Regions from separate parts of the Cobetia sp. 10Alg 146 genome, predicted to be linked through region 2. Evidence: predicted binding sites of a transcription regulator. Region 2 holds the regulator's gene; each other region holds the start of a gene.
The links. The regulator sigma-54, encoded in region 2, starts transcription at its own class of promoters, with help from an activator protein. The targets are predictions, from matches to a motif close to TGGCACNNNNNTTGCTNT.
Positions count from the first base shown of each region.

Region 1: a site for sigma-54 is predicted at 3,297-3,314, ahead of QD172_RS11040 (P-II family nitrogen regulator). Genes of this name have one in related genera too.
Region 3: a site for sigma-54 is predicted at 4,416-4,433, ahead of QD172_RS07330 (HAD-IIB family hydrolase). Genes of this name have one in related genera too.

Region 1 covers NZ_JARWKT010000005.1:224,058-230,313, reverse strand. The annotation lists gene QD172_RS11065 (YifB family Mg chelatase-like AAA ATPase) at 1-1,064, opposite strand, end outside; gene QD172_RS11060 (hypothetical protein) at 1,417-1,698, opposite strand; gene QD172_RS11055 (hypothetical protein) at 1,862-2,020, opposite strand; gene QD172_RS11050 (hypothetical protein) at 2,225-2,503, shown strand; gene QD172_RS11045 (accessory factor UbiK family protein) at 2,589-2,963, opposite strand; gene QD172_RS11040 (P-II family nitrogen regulator) at 3,401-3,739, shown strand; gene QD172_RS11035 (ammonium transporter) at 3,772-5,019, shown strand; gene glnK (P-II family nitrogen regulator) at 5,170-5,508, shown strand; gene QD172_RS11025 (ferredoxin--NADP reductase) at 5,715-6,256, opposite strand, start outside.
Region 2 covers NZ_JARWKT010000002.1:569,342-575,597, forward strand. The annotation lists gene QD172_RS05440 (HAD hydrolase family protein) at 1-36, shown strand, start outside; gene lptC (LPS export ABC transporter periplasmic protein LptC) at 36-719, shown strand; gene lptA (lipopolysaccharide transport periplasmic protein LptA) at 818-1,396, shown strand; gene lptB (LPS export ABC transporter ATP-binding protein) at 1,393-2,139, shown strand; gene QD172_RS05460 (RNA polymerase factor sigma-54) at 2,494-3,942, shown strand; gene raiA (ribosome-associated translation inhibitor RaiA) at 4,541-4,849, shown strand; gene QD172_RS05470 (PTS sugar transporter subunit IIA) at 4,859-5,329, shown strand; gene rapZ (RNase adapter RapZ) at 5,426-6,256, shown strand, end outside.
Region 3 covers NZ_JARWKT010000003.1:297,479-303,734, forward strand. The annotation lists gene QD172_RS07320 (sugar phosphorylase) at 190-2,064, shown strand; gene QD172_RS07325 (glycosyl transferase) at 2,183-3,394, opposite strand; gene QD172_RS07330 (HAD-IIB family hydrolase) at 3,436-4,332, opposite strand; gene QD172_RS07335 (TRAP transporter large permease subunit) at 4,636-5,937, opposite strand; gene QD172_RS07340 (TRAP transporter small permease) at 5,937-6,256, opposite strand, start outside.

The DNA.
Region 1 (6,256 bases), on a different contig from region 2:
CTGTCACCAAGATAGCCGCACGGGCAGGGGTTCATCGCCGCCACCAGCTGGAAACGTGCCGGGAAGCGCCGCTGGTGGCTGGCACGCGAGATGAGGATGCGGCCGCTCTCCAGCGGCTCACGCATCACTTCCAGCACACCACGATCAAATTCCGCCAGCTCGTCCAGAAACAGCACGCCATGATGGGCCAGCGACACCTCTCCCGGACGCGGTCTGGAGCCACCCCCGACCAGCGCGACACCACTGGCGGTATGATGCGGCGCCCGGAAGGGCCGCTGGCCCCAGCGCTCCATGATCGGCATCCCGCAGACCGAGCGTACCGCCGCGACTTCCAGGGCCTCGGCCTCCCCCAGCGGCGGCAGAATGCCGGAGAGGCGACTGGCCAGCATCGTCTTGCCCGTACCCGGCGGCCCCGCGAACAGCAGGTTGTGGCCTCCCGCAGCGGCAATCTCCAGCGCACGCCGCGCCTGATGCTGGCCACGCACCTCGCTCAGGTCCGGCTCCGGGAGTCGCGCCTGAGGAGTGACGGAACAGACATGCGGCATGATCCTCTCACGCCCGAGAAGGTGCGCCACCAACTCCAGCAGATGGCCCACGGACAGCACATCCAGCTGTTCCGCCAGCGCGGCCTCATCGGCATTGCCACGCGGCACCACCAGGGTGCGCCCGGCCTTGCGACAGCAGAGCGCAGCAGGCAGCACGCCAGTAACGGAGCGAATGCTGCCATCGAGTGCCAACTCGCCCAGACACTCGATCTGCGCCACGGCCTCTTCCGGCACCTGACCGGATGCCACCAGGATGCCCAGTGCGATCGGCAGATCAAAGCGCCCACCCTCCTTGGGCAGGTCAGCCGGGGCCAGATTGAGGGTGATTCGGCGCGCTGGAAACTCGAAGCCTGCATTGAGCAATGCGCTGCGCACTCGCTCACGACTTTCCTTCACCGCCGCTTCCGGCAAGCCAACGATGGAGAGCCCCGGCAGCCCGTTGGAGAGGTGTACCTCTACCTGCACCTCCGGGGCTTCAAGACCAAGAGATGCGCGCGTGCGCAACATTGCCAATGACATGAGTCTTCCCTGCGTGATGCCGCCTCTCTGCTGCACGGCGCAATCGGAGCAGGCACCCGCCTGCCATGAGCGCGAGGGCACGATACCGGTGCCATCTCCTCCAGCATGGCAAATCTCATACCTGCCAGCGTGCACACGACTCAACGCTTGGCGATGCGGCACTCCTCAAATGTCACTCGCGCTGCCGGACACGGCATGTCCTCACTGCACCGCAACGGTATTATCAGCGATTCGAGCCACCCGTTTCATAATTTTCATTACGCCACTAACCCCTAGAATTACTGGATACGTAATGAAAATACCGACCGTGGATAAAATTACATAAACCCCTCGACAGGGCATTTCCCAGCGCTCAAATATCCATCATCTGGCAACGCCAAACCCTATCGATATGGACACCGAGCCGCACCACCTCATCGAAGCGTGACGCATTACACTCTGAATCAACACTTGAGGGCGACATCAGCCCTCCTCCAGCACCCGGCCAGACCGGCGAAACAGGCGGCAGAGAGGCAATATCGTCACCCAGAACGGGCAAGGCACCCGCACGATGAACCAACGGCAGCGTTTCCCGTCGACATCGCGGCATGAATTTCATGAAGAGCTTCATGAAGAACTTCACGAAGTAGTTCACGGAGATGTTCATGAAGAAGTGAATGGAGAAACGCCCTGGCATGACTCAGGAGGCTGGGCTCAAGAGAAGAGGCGCGGGGGAAGGGAGTGCCTTTCCCGAGAGTCACGCAGGCCCCACCAAATGCCAGCCTCCATCGATGCGCCGGACTGACTGCCGTGTCTGCTCAGCTCGAGACATTCATGCGGACTGAACGTTGAAAATAGCCCATCAACCGGCTTTTTCCATGAAATAGCGCGCGTTCTAGCAGATATTTCACGAAGTTGGCGACATGGAGCACCTGACGGATCACCAGCCCTCGGGCCTGCACCAGAAGAGTGCTCATGGAACATACAAGGCGGTACTCCAGGCGCTACAGGAGTGCCTCAAGAGGGGGACTGCTGGTATATTTGATCGGTTGTCTCGGCCCTGCTGATACAACCGCCAAGCTGTCTCAAGGAGGCCACCCAAGGGTGGCAGAGAATCGTCCAACCCACGGAAAGGGCCAGCCATTCAGGACGACTTCGGCTTGTTTCAGGAGTAACACCTCATGCAAGACATGCTTGCCTCGCTGGCACCCATGGCGGACATCATCGGCATGCTCGGCACCTCTCTGGTGGTCGGTGCCTTCTTTCTGCTGCAGATTGGCAGGCTCGATGCACGCAGCCTGGCCTATAACCTCATGAATCTGAGCGGGGCGATCCTCTTGTTGATCAGCCTGTGCATCAACTTCAATCTCGCCAGCTTCGTGATCGAGGTGTTCTGGATCGTGGCATCTCTGGTGGGCCTGGTTCGCTGGTTGATGGGATCTCGTCCACAGACGGTCTGACCTGCCCGGCACCCGCCTCATGCGACGGACACAAAAAAACCGCCACACCTCGACGGGTGTGGCGGTTTTTTTGGCAGCATGCCATTCAGGCGTCGCGTTGACGCTCGATCTCCTCGGCGTGGCTGGCGGCTTCCCGCTTTGCCAGCGCGGCCTCTCCCTCATCGTCCACCGCCACGGCAGGCTCGGTGGTCGACGCAGCACCCGCCACCAGTCCCTGCTTCTCCAGCAGCGCCTCAAGTGCGATGACCTGCTTCTCCAGCGACTCCACACGCCCGCGAGTCCGCGTCAGCACATCCATCATGATGTCGAAGTCCTCGCGCGACACCAGTTCCATGCGATCAAAGGCGCTGCGCATCACGCCCTGTACGGACTTCTGCAGCTCTTCCGGGCCGTGCGAGGCGTCCTGGAGGCGCTCACCGATCTGCTGGGCCATACGCCCGATGACGTCGTTCTTGAACATGCTCCACCTCAGCCATTGCAAGCCGACGGGCCCATCATGGGGCTGTCGGTCAGAGAAAAGGATCTCCCCGAAACGTGGGGGACATCATGTCATGTTGCAAGGATACGCAACCCGCTGGCCTGACGCATGTCTCGACCCCGAATCTCTCGCAACCGACGGCAGGCACCGGCCCTTGTGCACCATATTAGCGCTATCTCCTACCTCGAAAGCCGCAATTCAGGCACCAAAGCGGTGCATCGCCATGGCGTTCTCCTTGCCGTCATTTTTGGCCTTGCTGCGGAGCTGCTTTTTCCCTCAGCACAACTAGATGAATTTAAAGATTTTTTAACCTCATGGCATACCTCGTGCGATGCACTTGTCAGGAACAGGCCACCAGCAGTGTCTGATTGGCCGCACTCAACATGACAGATCATTGCGGTAGCAAACGGGGGCAGCACATGAAACTGATCACCGCCATCATCAAACCCTTCAAGCTGGACGACGTGCGTGAAGCGCTGGCCGACAACGGCGTGCAAGGCATCACGGTCACGGAAGTGAAGGGCTTCGGGCGACAGAAGGGCCACACCGAGCTGTATCGCGGCGCCGAGTATGTCGTCGACTTCCTTCCCAAGGTCAAGATTGAAGTAGCTGTTGATGACAGCAGTGTGGAAACGGTGCTGGACGCCATCACCCAGGCAGCCAACAGCGGCAAGATCGGCGACGGCAAGCTGTTCGTCACCCCGCTGGATGACGTGATCCGTATCCGTACCGGTGAACGCGGCGCCGATGCTGTCTGAGCCCCGCGCACAATAATAAAGGAGAATCCCGCATGAACGAGATCATCGAGGTCAAGTACGCACTTGATACCTTCTATTTCCTGGTCTGTGGCGCCCTGGTGCTGTGGATGGCTGCCGGCTTTGCCATGCTGGAAGCTGGCCTGGTACGCGCCAAGAACACTACCGAGATCCTGACCAAGAACGTGGCGCTGTTCGCCATCGCCTGCACCATGTACATGGTGGTCGGTTACCACATCATGTACTCAAGCGCCGAAGGCGGCTTCCTGCCGAGCCTGGGCTTCTTGATCGGCGCCGAGAATACCGCTGAGGAAGCGCTCGCTTCCGGTGGCGACATCTACTACAGCGCGCGTTCCGACTTCTTCTTCCAGGTGGTGTTCGTGGCGACCGCCATGTCCATCGTCTCCGGTGCAGTCGCCGAGCGCATGAAGCTGTGGGCCTTCCTGGCCTTCGCCGTGGTCATGACGGGCGTCATCTACCCGGTCCAGGGTTACTGGACCTGGGGTGGCGGCTTCCTGAGCGAAGCGGGCTTCAGTGACTTCGCCGGCTCCGGCATCGTGCACATGGCAGGCGCTTCCGCCGCACTGGCTGGCGTGCTGCTGCTGGGGGCTCGCAAGGGCAAGTACGGCAAGAACGGTGAGATCAACGCCATCCCGGGCTCCAACCTGCCGCTGGCGACCCTGGGCACCTTCATCCTGTGGCTGGGATGGCTGGGCTTCAACGGCGGCTCCGAGCTGGTGCTGTCCAACATCGATGAAGCCAACGCGGTCGCTCAGGTCTTCGTCAACACCAACGCCGCTGCCTGCGGGGGTGTCATCGCTGCCCTGATCCTCGCCCGCCTGTGGTTCCGCAAGGCTGACCTGACCATGGCCCTCAACGGCGCCCTGGCTGGCCTGGTCGCCATCACCGCTGGTCCGCTGGCACCGAGTGTCGGTGCTGCCACCCTGATCGGCGCCGTCGGTGGCCTGCTGGTGGTGTTCTCCATCGTCGGCCTCGACAAGCTCAAGCTCGACGACCCGGTCGGTGCCATCTCCGTCCACGGTGTAGTCGGTCTCTGGGGTCTGATGGCAGTGCCGCTGACCAATGACGATGCCACCTTCTCCGCACAGCTGCTGGGCGCCGTGTCCATCTTCGCCTGGGTATTCATCGCAAGCTTCGTGGTCTGGCTGGTCATCAAGACCATCATGGGACTGCGCGTCAGCGAAGAGGAAGAGTACGAAGGCGTCGATCTGGCGGAATGTGGCATGGAGGCGTATCCGGAATTCACCTCCAGCCGCAAGTAATCAAGGATCGAGACTCACGCGACACCCAAAGACTCCCGCCACCTGGCGGGAGTCTTTTTTCCTGACCGGATAAGCGGTGTATGCTTGAGCAATAGGGGCTGGCGTGGCGAGCAGCAACGCCACCCGCACCATCACCCAAGGAGAGAGACGATGAAACTGGTCACTGCCATCATCAAGCCATTCAAGCTCGACGACGTACGCGAATCCCTGTCCGAGATTGGCGTCCAGGGTATCACCGTGACCGAGGTCAAGGGTTTTGGCCGCCAGAAGGGCCACACGGAGCTGTATCGGGGTGCCGAGTATGTGGTCGACTTCCTTCCCAAGGTGAAGCTCGAGGTCGCCGTGGATGACGCCATGATCGATTCCGTGATCGAGGCGATCACCAATGTCGCCAACACCGGCAAGATCGGCGACGGCAAGATCTTCGTCTCGCCGCTGGAGCAGGTCATTCGCATCCGTACCGGCGAGACCGGCAAGGACGCCGTCTAAGCCCCTGGCGCAAGCCCTGGCGATGACGTGCTGCCCCGACGGGTGACATGAGCACACAAAAAACCGCAGGCCATTGGCCTGCGGTTTTTTCGTTTCAGCACGTGCCGTTCATGCGTGATGCTCGTGGTTCATGCTCAGGGCATCACTTCTCGACATGCTTACGTCTCGACACGCTCACTTCTCGACACGCTCACTTCTCAACACGCTCACTTCTCGACAAAGGCACGCTCGATCACATAGTCACCCGGCACACCCATCTTCGGCGAGATGGCGAAGCCACGGGCATCCAGCATGGCGCTGATATCGTCGAGCATCGCCGGCGAGCCGCAGATCATCGCGCGGTCACGCTTCGGGTCCAGCGGCGGCAGGCCGATGTCCTCGAACAGCTTGCCATTCTCGACCAGATCCGTGATGCGGCCCTGGTTGCGGAACTCCTCGCGCGTCACGGTCGGGTAGTAGATCAGCTTCTCGGCGATCTCTTCCCCAAGATACTCGTGCTTGGGCAGCTCTTCCGCGATCATGTCGGCATAGGCCAGCTCGGAGACATGGCGCACGCCGTGCATCAGGATGATCTTGTCATAGCGCTCATAGGTCTCCGGGTCCTGAATCACGCTCAGGAAGGGCGCCAGGCCAGTTCCGGTGGAGAACAGGTAAAGATTCTCGCCCGGCAGCAGATCGTCCAGCACCAGCGTTCCGGTGGGCTTGCGCGAGACCATGATCTGGTCACCCGGCTTGAGGTGCTGAAGGC
Region 2 (6,256 bases):
GTGCTGGATACCTATCTGCAGGAGTCGCGCGCCTGATGCCACGTCTGCCCCGTCCCTCTCCGCGCCTGTGGCTGATGCTGCTGCTCCTGCTGGTCGGCGGCGTCATGGCCCTGATCGAGCAGCGCAACAGTCTGGAGTCGACAGTGGATGTCGACGCCAGCAGTGATGAGCCGGATTACTATCTCGAGGGGGCTGACATGACGCGCTTCGATGCGCGGGGAGTGTCGATCCAGTCGATGACCTCCCCGCACATCGAACACACGCCAGGCGATGACGTGACGCGTGCGCAGGCACCGAAGATCCGGACCAACGACAGCGAAGACCGTCGCTGGTACGCCACGGGTGACAGTGGCGTGTTGAGCGCCGGCGGCGACACCTTCACTCTCGAAGGCAATGCCCGACTGCGCCAGCCTTCGGATGCCTGGACACTGGACACCGACGTGCTGCATTACAGTCGTGAGCAGAACCGTGCCTGGAGTGACGTGCCGGTGGTGATCACCCAGAATGGTCAACGCGTCGAGAGTGACCGCTTCAGCGCTGACCTCTCTCAGGATTCCGCCCAGCTGGAAGGCCGCGTCCGCAGCACCCTGCAACCCGGCAAGGGCAAGAGCGATGCCGCTCGGGAAGCCGAGACTCTCGACACCGGCAATGACACCACCCGTGACGATGATGGCCGCGTCTCCAGCACCTTCGATGCCGCGCCGGCCCAGGATCAGTGAGCGCGCCCCTGCATGCGCCGAATCCTCTCTCCCCGATTTCCGCTTCACGATGGCCTGAGTGATCGTGAAGCCTTACCAGTTCTGCCAAGGAGCACTCCATGACTTCAACGACTCTCACGCCCTTGACGGTCTGGCGCCAGACACTCAGACCCGGTGTCATGGCCCTTGGCCTGGCACTTGGCATGACGACGCTTTCCCCGACCGCACTGGCGCTGGACAGCGATGCCAACCAGCCGATCAACATTGCCGCCGACTCACTGTCACTGGATGACAAGGCCGGCACGGCCACCTATACCGGTCGCGTGGAAATGCGCCAGGGCAGCATGAAGCTGGATGCCGCGCGCGTGGACATCAGTCGCGCCGACAGCGGCGAGATTTCCCTGGTCAAGGCCACCGGCCAGCGCGCCTACATGGAGCAGAAACCCGATACCGACGAGCGACTGGTCAAGGGCTGGGCGAATACCATTCGCTACCACGCGCTGGAGCGTCGGGTGGAACTGGTCGGCGATGCCCGTCTGGAGAAAGGCGACGACACCTTCGAAGGTGGCTACGTGGAATACTTCCTGGACAAGCGCCAGGTCAATGCCAGCAATGGCAGCGATGCCTCATCCTCCGAGGGGTCACGCGTCCACATGACCCTGACGCCACGTGGCGCCAATGCCAGCAAGGATCAATGAGCATGACTGCTGCCAGCCCACGTACTCTCAGCGCTCGTCATCTGGCCAAGGCCTACAAGGGTCGCAAGGTCGTCAAGGACATCTCGCTGGAAATCCGCCAGGGTGACATCGTAGGCCTGCTGGGCCCCAACGGGGCCGGCAAGACGACCTCGTTCTACATGATCGTCGGCCTCGTGCGCTCGGATGCCGGTAGCGTGACCATCGATGACCACGACCTGTCCGGCGCCGCCATGCATCAGCGGGCTCGCGCCGGCATCGGCTATCTGCCCCAGGAAGCCTCGATCTTCCGCAAGCTCTCGGTATCCGACAACATCATGGCGATCCTCGAGACGCGCAAGGACCTGGATCGCAACGGACGCAAGGCACGCCTGGAGGAGCTGCTCAACGAGTTCAGCATCACGCATATTCGTGACAGTGCCGGCATGAGCCTTTCCGGCGGGGAGCGCCGCCGCGTGGAGATCGCTCGCGCACTGGCCACCGAGCCAGACTTCGTGCTGCTCGATGAGCCGTTTGCCGGCGTGGACCCCATCTCGGTGGGCGAGATCAAGAGCATCGTGCGCCAGCTGCGTGACCGCGGCATCGGGGTGCTGATCACCGATCACAACGTGCGCGAGACACTCGACATCTGCGATACCGCCTACATCGTGGGCGATGGCCAGATCATCGCGCATGGCGACGCCGACACCATCCTCGCCAACCAGCAGGTGCGTGATGTCTACCTGGGCCATGAGTTCAAGCTCTAGCCCGAGAGTGCCGTCAGCCTGGTAAGAGCCGTCAGCCTGGTAAGAGCCGTCAGCCTGACGAGAGCCGTCCGACCTCTTCTGCTCTCACCAGCACCCTCCAGCACCCGCCACTTCCTGCTTCACTGTCGGGGCCTCGTTCCCCGCCCCCTCACGCAAGCGCCTCGACAGGCGCTTGCGTGATCTCCCCGTGAACCCTCCTGCTCTGCCACACCTCACTCGAATGCATGACGTCCATACCACCTTGGTGGCAACATGGCATGCAAGTTGCTTGAATATTCTCGACTGCCCCTTGTCAGTGCCCCGACCCACGGTATAGCGTAGATGCACGTTCCTTTGCCGTGAATGACAGACCCCATGAAACCCACCTTGCAGCTTCGACTCGGCACTTCCCTGACCATGACCCCGCAACTTCAGCAAGCGATCCAGCTGCTGCAGTTGTCGACGCTGGACCTGCGTCAGGAGATACAGCAGGCGCTTGAGTCAAACCCCATGCTGGAGCTTGACGAGGAATACGAGTCGCTGGATGTCGCGGAGACACAGGACAAGAGCGAGATCTCCACCTCCGAGACCAACAGCGAGATTCCTGAAGAATACCCTCTCGACAGTGACTGGTCGGACCTCTACCAGGATCACGCAGGCAGCCTGACCAGTTCCGGCAGCGGAAGCTCGAGCGAGGACGGGCCGGACTTCGATCGCAACACCAGTGTCGAAAGCCTGCAGGACCATCTGCGCTGGCAGCTGGCGATGACGGACCTCGATGCGCGTGAACGGCAGATGGCGGAGAGTCTGATCGATGCGGTGGATGGGGCCGGCTACCTGAGCATGAGCCTGGACGAACTGGTCGATGGCCTGCGAGGTCAGGGACTGCCCGGCCTCAAGGCGTCGGAACTCGAGCAGGTCCTGCTGCGCCTTCAGCAGTTCGATCCCACCGGTGTGTTCGCTCGAGACCTGCGCGAATGTCTGCTGCTTCAGCTGGCCCTGCTGCCGGACGATCTGCCGCTGCTGGCCCAGGCCCGCCGTCTGGTGCGGCAATTCCTCGAGGCACTGGGCAATGACGATCGCAAGCTGCTCAAGCGTCGCCTGAGCCTGGATGATGATGAGCTGGATCACGTCATTCGTCTGGTACGGGCGCTCGACCCGCGCCCGGCGTCCGCCTGGGGCGAGCCTGCCAGTGATTACGTCATCCCGGACCTGCTGGTCCGTCATACGCGTCACGGCTGGCAGGTCGAACTCAACCCGGAAGCGCTGCCCAAGCTGCGTATCCAGCCGGAATATGCCGCCCTCATCAAGCGGGCCGACAAGTCCGCGGACAACACCTTCCTCAAGGACAATCTTCAGGAAGCCCGCTGGCTGATGAAGAGCCTGTCCTCACGCAATGACACCCTGCTCAAGGTGGGCCGCGAGATCATGGCGCGCCAGATCGACTTCCTCGAGCAGGGGGAAGAAGGCATGAAGCCGCTGATCCTTGCCAACATCGCGGAAGTGGTCGAGATGCACGAATCCACCATCTCGCGGGTGACCACCCAGAAATATATCCACACCCCGAGAGGCGTGTTCGAACTCAAGTTCTTCTTCTCGAGTCAGGTGGGTGGCAGCGGCAACGGTGACGCGCACTCCAGCACCGCGATCCGTGCGCGCATTCGCAAGCTGATCTCGGAAGAACCGGCGCGCAAGCCATTGTCCGACTCACGCCTGGTGGATCTGCTGGCCAGTGATGGCATCGAGGTAGCGCGCCGGACGGTCGCCAAGTATCGCGAGGCCATGGGCATCCCCTCCTCCAGCGAGCGCAAGCGCTTGGCGTGAGTCTCGACAACGGATACCCGCAGGCCAGCGGGCTCCACACGTCGGAGCGCTGAAGCTCGCCCCCTTGCACCTGCCATCCTGGCATCATCTGCCAATCGGTCGTCTGAATACCGGTTGGCAATGCCTGTCCTTGCGACTGCGTGAGTGACTTCACGCCCCAATTGCCTATTTTTCCAGCCACTTTTCTCCAGAGTGCTTTCTTTTTCCCTCACATCCCACGGACAGATAGCCAGGGGTCGCCACCGACTCCTGCCACACGAACGTCGACGTAAATGCTGACATTGGCCACAAACGGCCGGTTTCTCGAGCCCCATTCCGTCCGTGATGCGAGGCGATGCTCATGAAGAACCTGCTGATATCCCTCGCTGGGTTGAAGACAAGCCTTGCCCCACGATGCAGCGCAGCGTTGATCTTTGTTCAAAGCTTGGGCATTGTCGGGGTAGACGCTCGGTACACCGGCACCGCCGCTCTCGCCAGCAGATGATCGCCACGAGACCATGGCCGGAGTCAGAAAGTGGCCGCGCGTTCAATCAGGGTTTGCTCGCAGTCAAAAAGGGTTACAATTCAAAGGCAACCCGCTGGATAAAGGAGCGTGTCCATGCAAGTGAATATCACCGGGCATCATGTGGAACTCACCGATCCTCTCCGCGATTATGTCAACGAGAAGCTCGCTCGCCTCGAACGGCATTACGACAACATCACCAATGTTCAGGTGACACTGTCGATCGAGAAGGAACGCCAACAGGCTGCCTGCACCCTGCACGCCGCTGGCGCCGACCTCCATGCCCTGGCAGAAGACCCCAACATGTACGCTGCCATCGACGCGCTCGCCGACAAGCTGGACCGCCAGCTGGTCAAACACAAGGAAAAGTCCCAGGCTCGCTCTCAGGGCACCGGGACCCGTTGACCTTCTGCCATGACACTTGATCAGATCCTTCCCCCCGAGCGCACGCTCTACGGCGTCCCCGGGGGGAGCAAGAAGCGGGTGCTGGAATTCTTCAGCACCTTCATTGCTCAGAACATTCCCAGCCTGGACAGCCAAGAAGTCTTCTCGCGCCTGATCGGGCGCGAGAGACTGGGTTCGACGGGCATCGGCCACGGCGTGGCCGTGCCACATGCACGCAGTCCACACTGCAAGACCCCCATCGCGGCGTTCATGAAGCTCGGTGACCCCATCGACTTTGACGCCATCGATGGCGAACCCATCGATCTGCTGTTCGTGCTGCTGGTCCCCGAGGAGGCAGATGACACCCATCTCACTCTGCTCGGCCAGGTGGCGGAACTGCTCAACTCGCCCACCAACCGGGCAGCATTGCGCCAGGCAGACAGTCAGCGAGCATTGTTCGATGCCCTGACCTCGGCCATCGCCGAATTGCCGGCGCGCTGAACCTGCAAGCCCGGACTCGCTCCGGGCTTGTCGCTGACTGGCCTCAGGCACCCTCCGCTTTCACCTCATGCTGACCTCGCCCTGGGAGAGCACTCCATGAAGATCGTGATCATCAGTGGTCGCTCCGGTTCCGGCAAATCGATTGCCCTCCAGGCGCTGGAAGACATTGGCTACTATGCCATCGACAATCTGCCCGGCATGCTGCTGGCACCATTGGTCGAGCAGCTGGAAAAGGACAGCCCCACCCGCCGGCGCATCGCGGTCTCCATTGACGCGCGCAACCTCCCCGATGCCCTGAGTCGCTTCCCCGAACTGCTCGACAGCGTTCGTCAGAGCGGCATGGATGTGCAGGTCGTCTACCTGACCACGGACTCCCGTGTCCTGCTCGAACGCTATTCCGCGACCCGCCGCCGTCATCCGCTGACCCGCGACAATGACCGCACGCTGGCCGAGGCCATCGAGATCGAGCAGCAGACACTGGCCCCGATTCGTCAGAAGGCGGATCTGGTCATCGACTCGACCAACCTCAGCGTGCATGACCTGCGCTCGCGCATCACCGAACAGGTCGCACAGCATAGCTCTCGTCATCTGACACTCACCTTCGAGTCCTTCGGCTTCAAGCATGGCGTGCCGACCGATGCCGACATGGTGTTCGATGCCCGCTGCCTGCCCAACCCCTACTGGGACATCAATCTGCGCAGCGATACCGGTCGTGATGACAGCGTGGCGGAATTCCTGCAGCGCTACCCGGACGTCAAGGCAATGCAGGATGACATCGCCGGCTGGCTGGAACGCTGGCTGCCCGCCTATCAGGCCAGCAATCGCAGCTACCTGACCGTTTCGGTGGGCTGTACCGGCGGCCAGCATCGCAGCGTCTATCTCTGCGAGCAGCTGGCCGAACATTTCGCCAAGCAGCTTCCGGAAGTG
Region 3 (6,256 bases), on a different contig from region 2:
GCGATTCGCGAGCACTTCGCTAGCAGTGCGGGTGGGCCTGATCGGCTCCATGGCCTGACAGGAGCTGATCACATGGCTTTCCCCGCCGGTTTCACCCGCCATGACTCGACGACGGCCAGCCTGCACCAGTGGGCTGGCCGTCGTCTTGCATGGTCAAGTCACATGCACTGATGACTTCGAGGACCGCTCATGCCCGACATGCCACCTCCCGATCCTTCCACCTCTTCCTCACACGCCGCTCGACCGGGCCCACGCTCCCTGTCACACCCGCTCTCGAACGATGCCTTCGCCCGCCACGCCGAGACGCTGCTGGCGGTGATCTATCCCGAGCGCAAGGATGAGGTGCTGCGGCGTCTCGAGACACTGATGGAGCTGCATCGTTCGCGTCTTGCCCCCCGGGTTCCCGAGGGCGAACCGCTGTGGAGCGAACGCGATCAGTGGCTGATCACCTACGGCGACAGCGTGCAACAGGAAGGCGAGGCTCCGCTGGCCACCCTGAATGACTTCCTCGCGAGCCGTCTGGGTGACTGCCTCTCCGGGGTGCACGTCCTGCCCTTCTTCCCCTGGAGCAGCGACGACGGCTTCAGCGTCATCCACTACCGTGAGGTCAATCCGGCCCTCGGCGACTGGCAGGACATCCAGCGTCTGAGCGAGCAACGTGACCTGATGGCGGACCTCGTCATCAACCACTGCTCGCGGGAATCGCTGTGGTTCGCCGATTATCTGGCCGGCGTGCAACCCGGCCGCGATTACTTCATCGAGATGGACCCGGAAACGGACGTCTCCAGCGTGGTGCGACCACGCCCCTCGGCCCTGCTCACGCCGGTGCATACCCGTCGTGGCCTGCGTCATCTGTGGGCAACCTTCTCGGATGACCAGATCGACCTCAACTTCGCCAACCCCGACGTCCTGCTGGAGTTCATCGGTATCCTGCTCTATTACCTCGAGCAGGGCGCGCGCATGATCCGCCTCGATGCCGTGGCCTTCCTGTGGAAGCGTCTGGGCACCTCCTGCGTGCATCTGCCGGAGACGCATGCCGTGGTCCGCCTGCTGCGCGCCATCGTAGATCATCTGGCCCCCGGCAGCCTGCTGATCACGGAAACCAACGTGCCCCACGCCGAGAACATGTCGTATTTCGGCCTCGACCGCCTTTCCGAGCAGGACCTGACCTCCCTCGAGGGCAGCGCCCAGGCCGATGAAGCCCACATGATCTATCAGTTCACGCTGCCGCCGCTGACTCTGCATACCCTGACCTCCGGAGATGCCAGTGCACTGACCGAGTGGGCCGCCAGCCTGCCCTCTCTGCCGGCGGGATGCAGCTACTTCAACTTCACGGCCAGCCACGATGGCATCGGCGTGCGTGCGCTGGAAGGCCTGCTGCCGGACCATGAGCGCGATACCCTCGTGCGACTGGTGCACGACTTCGGTGGCTACGTCAGCATGCGCGCCAACCCGGGACGCGCCGACACCCCCTATGAGCTGAACATCAGCTATTTCGATGCCCTCAAGGGCACGCGGCGTGGACGGGACCCGTGGCAGATCGAGCGCTTCATCGCCAGTCAGACCCTGATGCTGAGCCTGCAGGGCATTCCCGGCCTCTATCTTCATTCACTGACCGCCACCCCCAATCACCAGGAAGGGGTCGAACGCGACGGGCATCTGCGCGCCATCAACCGCCGCAAGTGGCAGCGCGATGAACTGGAAGCCCTGCTGTCCAGCCCCAACACCGCGACCCATGAGGTCTTCCATGCCTTGAAGCGTCGCATGACGCTGCGCCGCGAGGAGCCGTGCTTTCACCCCGATGCCCATCAGCAGGTGTTCGACCTGGGGCCGGACTTCTTCGTCTTCGAGCGCGTCACCCACGAGGGACGCCGCCTGCTGTTCGCTCTCAATGTCACCGATCAGCCGCGTGTGCTGCCCTTGCCGGAAAGCTGGCAGGGCCTCGCATTGACCGACCACCTGTGTCATGACAAGGCCTTCGACCCCGCCATGGCGCGCCGCCCCTATCAGGCAGCCTGGCTGATGGAGCAGTCGGTGCGCCCACCGGCCATCGAGGTCGTCTGACCTGACGACGTGCCCGCCAACGACAACGGGGCTGCCAGTGGCAGCCCCGTTGTCGTTTTACCTTCCCGTGTCTGCCGCAACGTGCGTGACCCACGTGAGCGGTTGGTGAAAGGTGTCGTTACTGGTTGTCCAGCTCCACCGCTTCATGCATGCGCTCGAGCAGGTCCGGCACCGCGGACTGCACCCGGTTCCAGCTCGGAATGAAGGGCTTGTCACGCGGGTTGTCGAGGAAGGCGCTGCCGGCATCCATGATGTTGGCGGCGAACAGCTCCACTGCCGCTTCCTCGCTGTGACGATCCACCGTCAGGCCATTCATGACGGCGTCGTTGTAATAGGTCTCGATCAGATCCAGCGCGATACGATAGTAGGTCGCCTTGATGGTGCGGAAAGTCTCGCCGTGAATCTCGACCCCCAGCGTCGCCAGCTTGCGATACATGGCCTTGGCGATATCCAGACTCATGCGATTGAGGCCGCCCAGCGCATCTTCCTCGGACAGCGGCTGATGCTTGTGATCATAGGCATCGGCGATGTCCACCTGACACAGACGCTTGGTGGAATAGTTGCGATGCACCTCGGAAAGCACGCCGATCTCCAGCCCCCAGTCGCTGGGGATGCGAATGTCCGCCAGCACGTCGGTGCGCATCGAGAACTCACCGGACAGCGGATAACGATAGCTGTCGAGATAATCCAGATACGGCAGCGGGCCATAGACCTTCTTGAGCGCTCGGATCAACGGCGTGACCATCAGACGTGCCACGCGCCCATTGAGCTTGCCCTGAGCGATGCGCGAATAGTAGCCCTTGCAGAATTCGTAGTTGAACTGCGGATGGGCGACCGGGTAGATCAGGCGCGCTAGCAGGCCGCGATCATAGGTGACGATATCGCAGTCATGCAGTGCCACCGCCTCGGCGATGCCTGATGACTGCACGTAACCGGAGCAATACCAGACGTTGCGCCCCTTGCCGGCCTCCATCGGTGCCAGACCATGCTCGGTCAGCTCTTCATCTAGTGCACGCAGGCGCGGCCCGTCGTTCCACAGGATACGGTGATGCTGTGGCAGGTGAGAGAAGAACTCCTTGGCATGCTCGAACTGGTCGCGGTCGGCACGATCCAGCCCGATCACGATCTCGCTGAGATACGGCACCTGCGCCAGCTCATCGACGATGTGCTTGAGCGCGGGGCCTTCCAGCTCGGAATACAGCGACGGCAGAATCAGGCTCATCGGCCGCTTGCGGGAGAAGCGCATCAGATCCGCTTCAAGGTCCTCCACCGGACGGTCGGTCAGGTTATGGAAGTTGGTGATGATGCCATTCTGGTAAAAATCGCTCATGTCAGCTCCTTGTCATACCGAAGACACGCATCAGGCAGGCGTCAGGCGCGCAGGCCTCTGGATGTCCATTCTTCCGGCTGGCCATTGGCCAGCCAGTGACGCAATCCCTCGACCCATCCCTGCGGCCCGGGGTGATTGGCGCGAAAACAGCGGCGTTCATCCGCCAGTAGCGGATACTCGGCAAGCTCCCGATCGCGCTGTGAGGTATCACCGACGCCGGGGATCAGGACAGCGTTGTCGACCGCGGCCAGCAGTGGCAGGTCATTGGCGCCATCACCGAAGCCCAGTGTCCAGGGACGCACCCGCTCACAGAGCCGGTAGCGCGCGATCAGATAGCGCGCCGCCACCCCCTTGTCAGTGTCGCCCGTCACATGATGGAAACGCCCGCCCCGCGTCAGCTTGAGGCCATAGCTGGCCAGGCGCGTGCGGAATTCCTCGAGGCGCTCCGGCGCGTCCTGCCATACCAGCGGTTCACTGGCATCACGCTCCCCCGCCAGCGCCGCATCCGCCTCCCCCAGCCCCGTCAGCTCGCTGATTCTTGCCACCGACATCGCGGCAAAGCCTTCAAAGGCGAACTCCTCCCTCAATCCCTCCAGCACCTCGAGAATCGCGCGGCGCGGCATGGCCACCGCGATACGGCACAGGCCGTGCGCATCCGGGGCACTGGCCTCCTCCAGTGGATAGGCACTGAGCCAGGAGGCCGGCAGCGCCACGACGCCTCCGTTCTCGGCGATCCAGGGCTGACCCGCCAGCCCCAGCGAGCGCATCAAGGGCGTGAGTTCAGCCGCGGTCTTGGAGGTATTGGGCACGACCCAGGCGCCGCGAGCACGCAGGCGGGTCAGCCAGCTGCGCGCCGGACCCGGCGAGTAATCGTGATGGTCCAGCAGCGAGCCATCCAGGTCGGTCAGCAACAACAGCGGTGCTTGAGTCTCTGACATGTGAACTCTCCTCATGAAGTGCTGCAGCGTGCCAGGCATCCCCGCGGTGCGGTCTCGTTGCGCCAGGCAAGCCTGCCAAGAGCATTGCAGGGAATGTGCCAAGATGGTGCAGTCGCAATGACAGTCTGGCCTCTCAACTCTCAACTCTGATTCACTGCCGGCTTGCTTGCACCAACAATGAGCACAAATCCCCTGATGCATGTCGCGTCGCCACATTGCAGCGCAGACCTGTCGTCACGAACGACGACGCCCTCGCATCTGCGAGGGCGTCGAGTCTTCGGCCATCAGCAACATCTGTTGAGACTAGACCAGCCACAGTGACAGTTGCGGCCACAGCAGCAACATCGCCAGCACGCACAGCTGGATGGCGATGAACGGCAGCAGCGAGACGAAGATATCCTTGAGACTGATGCCTTCCGGTGCCACGCCTTTCAGATAGAAGGCGGCAGGCCCGAAGGGAGGCGACAGGAAGGACACCTGCATGTTGACCGCGAACAGCACGCCGAACCATACCGGGTCATAGCCAAGTTGGATGATGATCGGCACGAAGATCGGCAGGGTCAGCATCGCGATGCCGATCCAGTCGAGGAACAGCCCCAGCAGCAGCAGGATCGCCATCATCACCATGATGATCGCCAGCGGCGGGATATCGAGGCCGAGAATCATGCTCGACACGAAGCGGTTGCCGCCCATCAGGTTGTAGACCCCGACCAGCGCCGCCGCCCCGATACCGATCCAGATGATCATGCCGCAGGTGTTCATGGTCTGGGACAGCGCACGCTGCATCAGGGTGATGGAGAATTCACCCCGCAGCATCACCGCCACCAGCACGCCGAAGCTGCCCATCGCCGCTGCCTCCGTCACCGAGGCCACCCCGCCATAGATGGAACCCAGCACCAGTCCCGCGATGATTGCCGGCACGCCGACGGCCTTGAGCAGCTCACGCTTGCTCTGGAAGCTGGCACGCCGTTCCTCCTCGGGCATCACCGGCCCCAGCGCGGGATTGCGCAGGCAGCGGATCAGCACATAGAGGATATAGCTTGCCATCAGCACGATGGCCGGGGTGATCGCCGCGGTGAACAGATCGGCAATCGACTGGTTGGCGATCAGGCCATAGATGATCAGCACGATGGAGGGCGGCATCATGGTGCCCAGCGAGCCCCCGGCACACACCACGCCGATGGCGATGTGCTTGTCATAGCCGAGCCGGAGCATCTGCGGCAGCGCCAGAATCCCCAGCAGCACGATCTCGCCGCCGATGATGCCGGACATCGCCGCCAGGAAGAACGCCACCACGATGGTCTGGATCGCCACACCACCCGGCAGGCGTCCGGCCATCACGCGCATGGCATTGAACAGGTCCTTGGCGATGCCGGAGCGATCCAGCAGCGAGGCCATCAACACGAACATCGGCACCGCCACCAGCGAATACTCGGTGACGAAGCCATAGACACGACTGGTGACCAGCGGCAGCGCCATCGGGCCGAACCAGCCGAAGGTGTAGGCCAATGCCACCAGCCCGGTGACGAAGGCCAGCGGCAGGCCCGTGACCAGCAGCGCGAAGATGCCGCCGACCAGCAGCATGGTAGCCGTTGCGATATCCATCAGCGCTGCTCCTTGTCTGACGTGGTACGCGTCTCTTGTGCCGTGTGGGCAGCGGCGTCACTTTCCCCTTCGGGCGGACGGGGAGAGAAGAAGGTCTGGTAGAGATGCCACAGCGCCTGCAGGGTCATCACCGCCAGCGCGAACAGGATCACGCCCTTGGTCAGCGCTGGAAACGGCGGGTTCCACGAGGTACCGGAGCGCTCCAGCTGCCATTCGCCCAGCGGGCTGTGCGAGGCGCGCCAGAACATCACCCAGCCTGCGTAACTCATCGCCATGCAGAACACGAGCGTCATCACGTCATTGAAGCAGTCCAGCACGT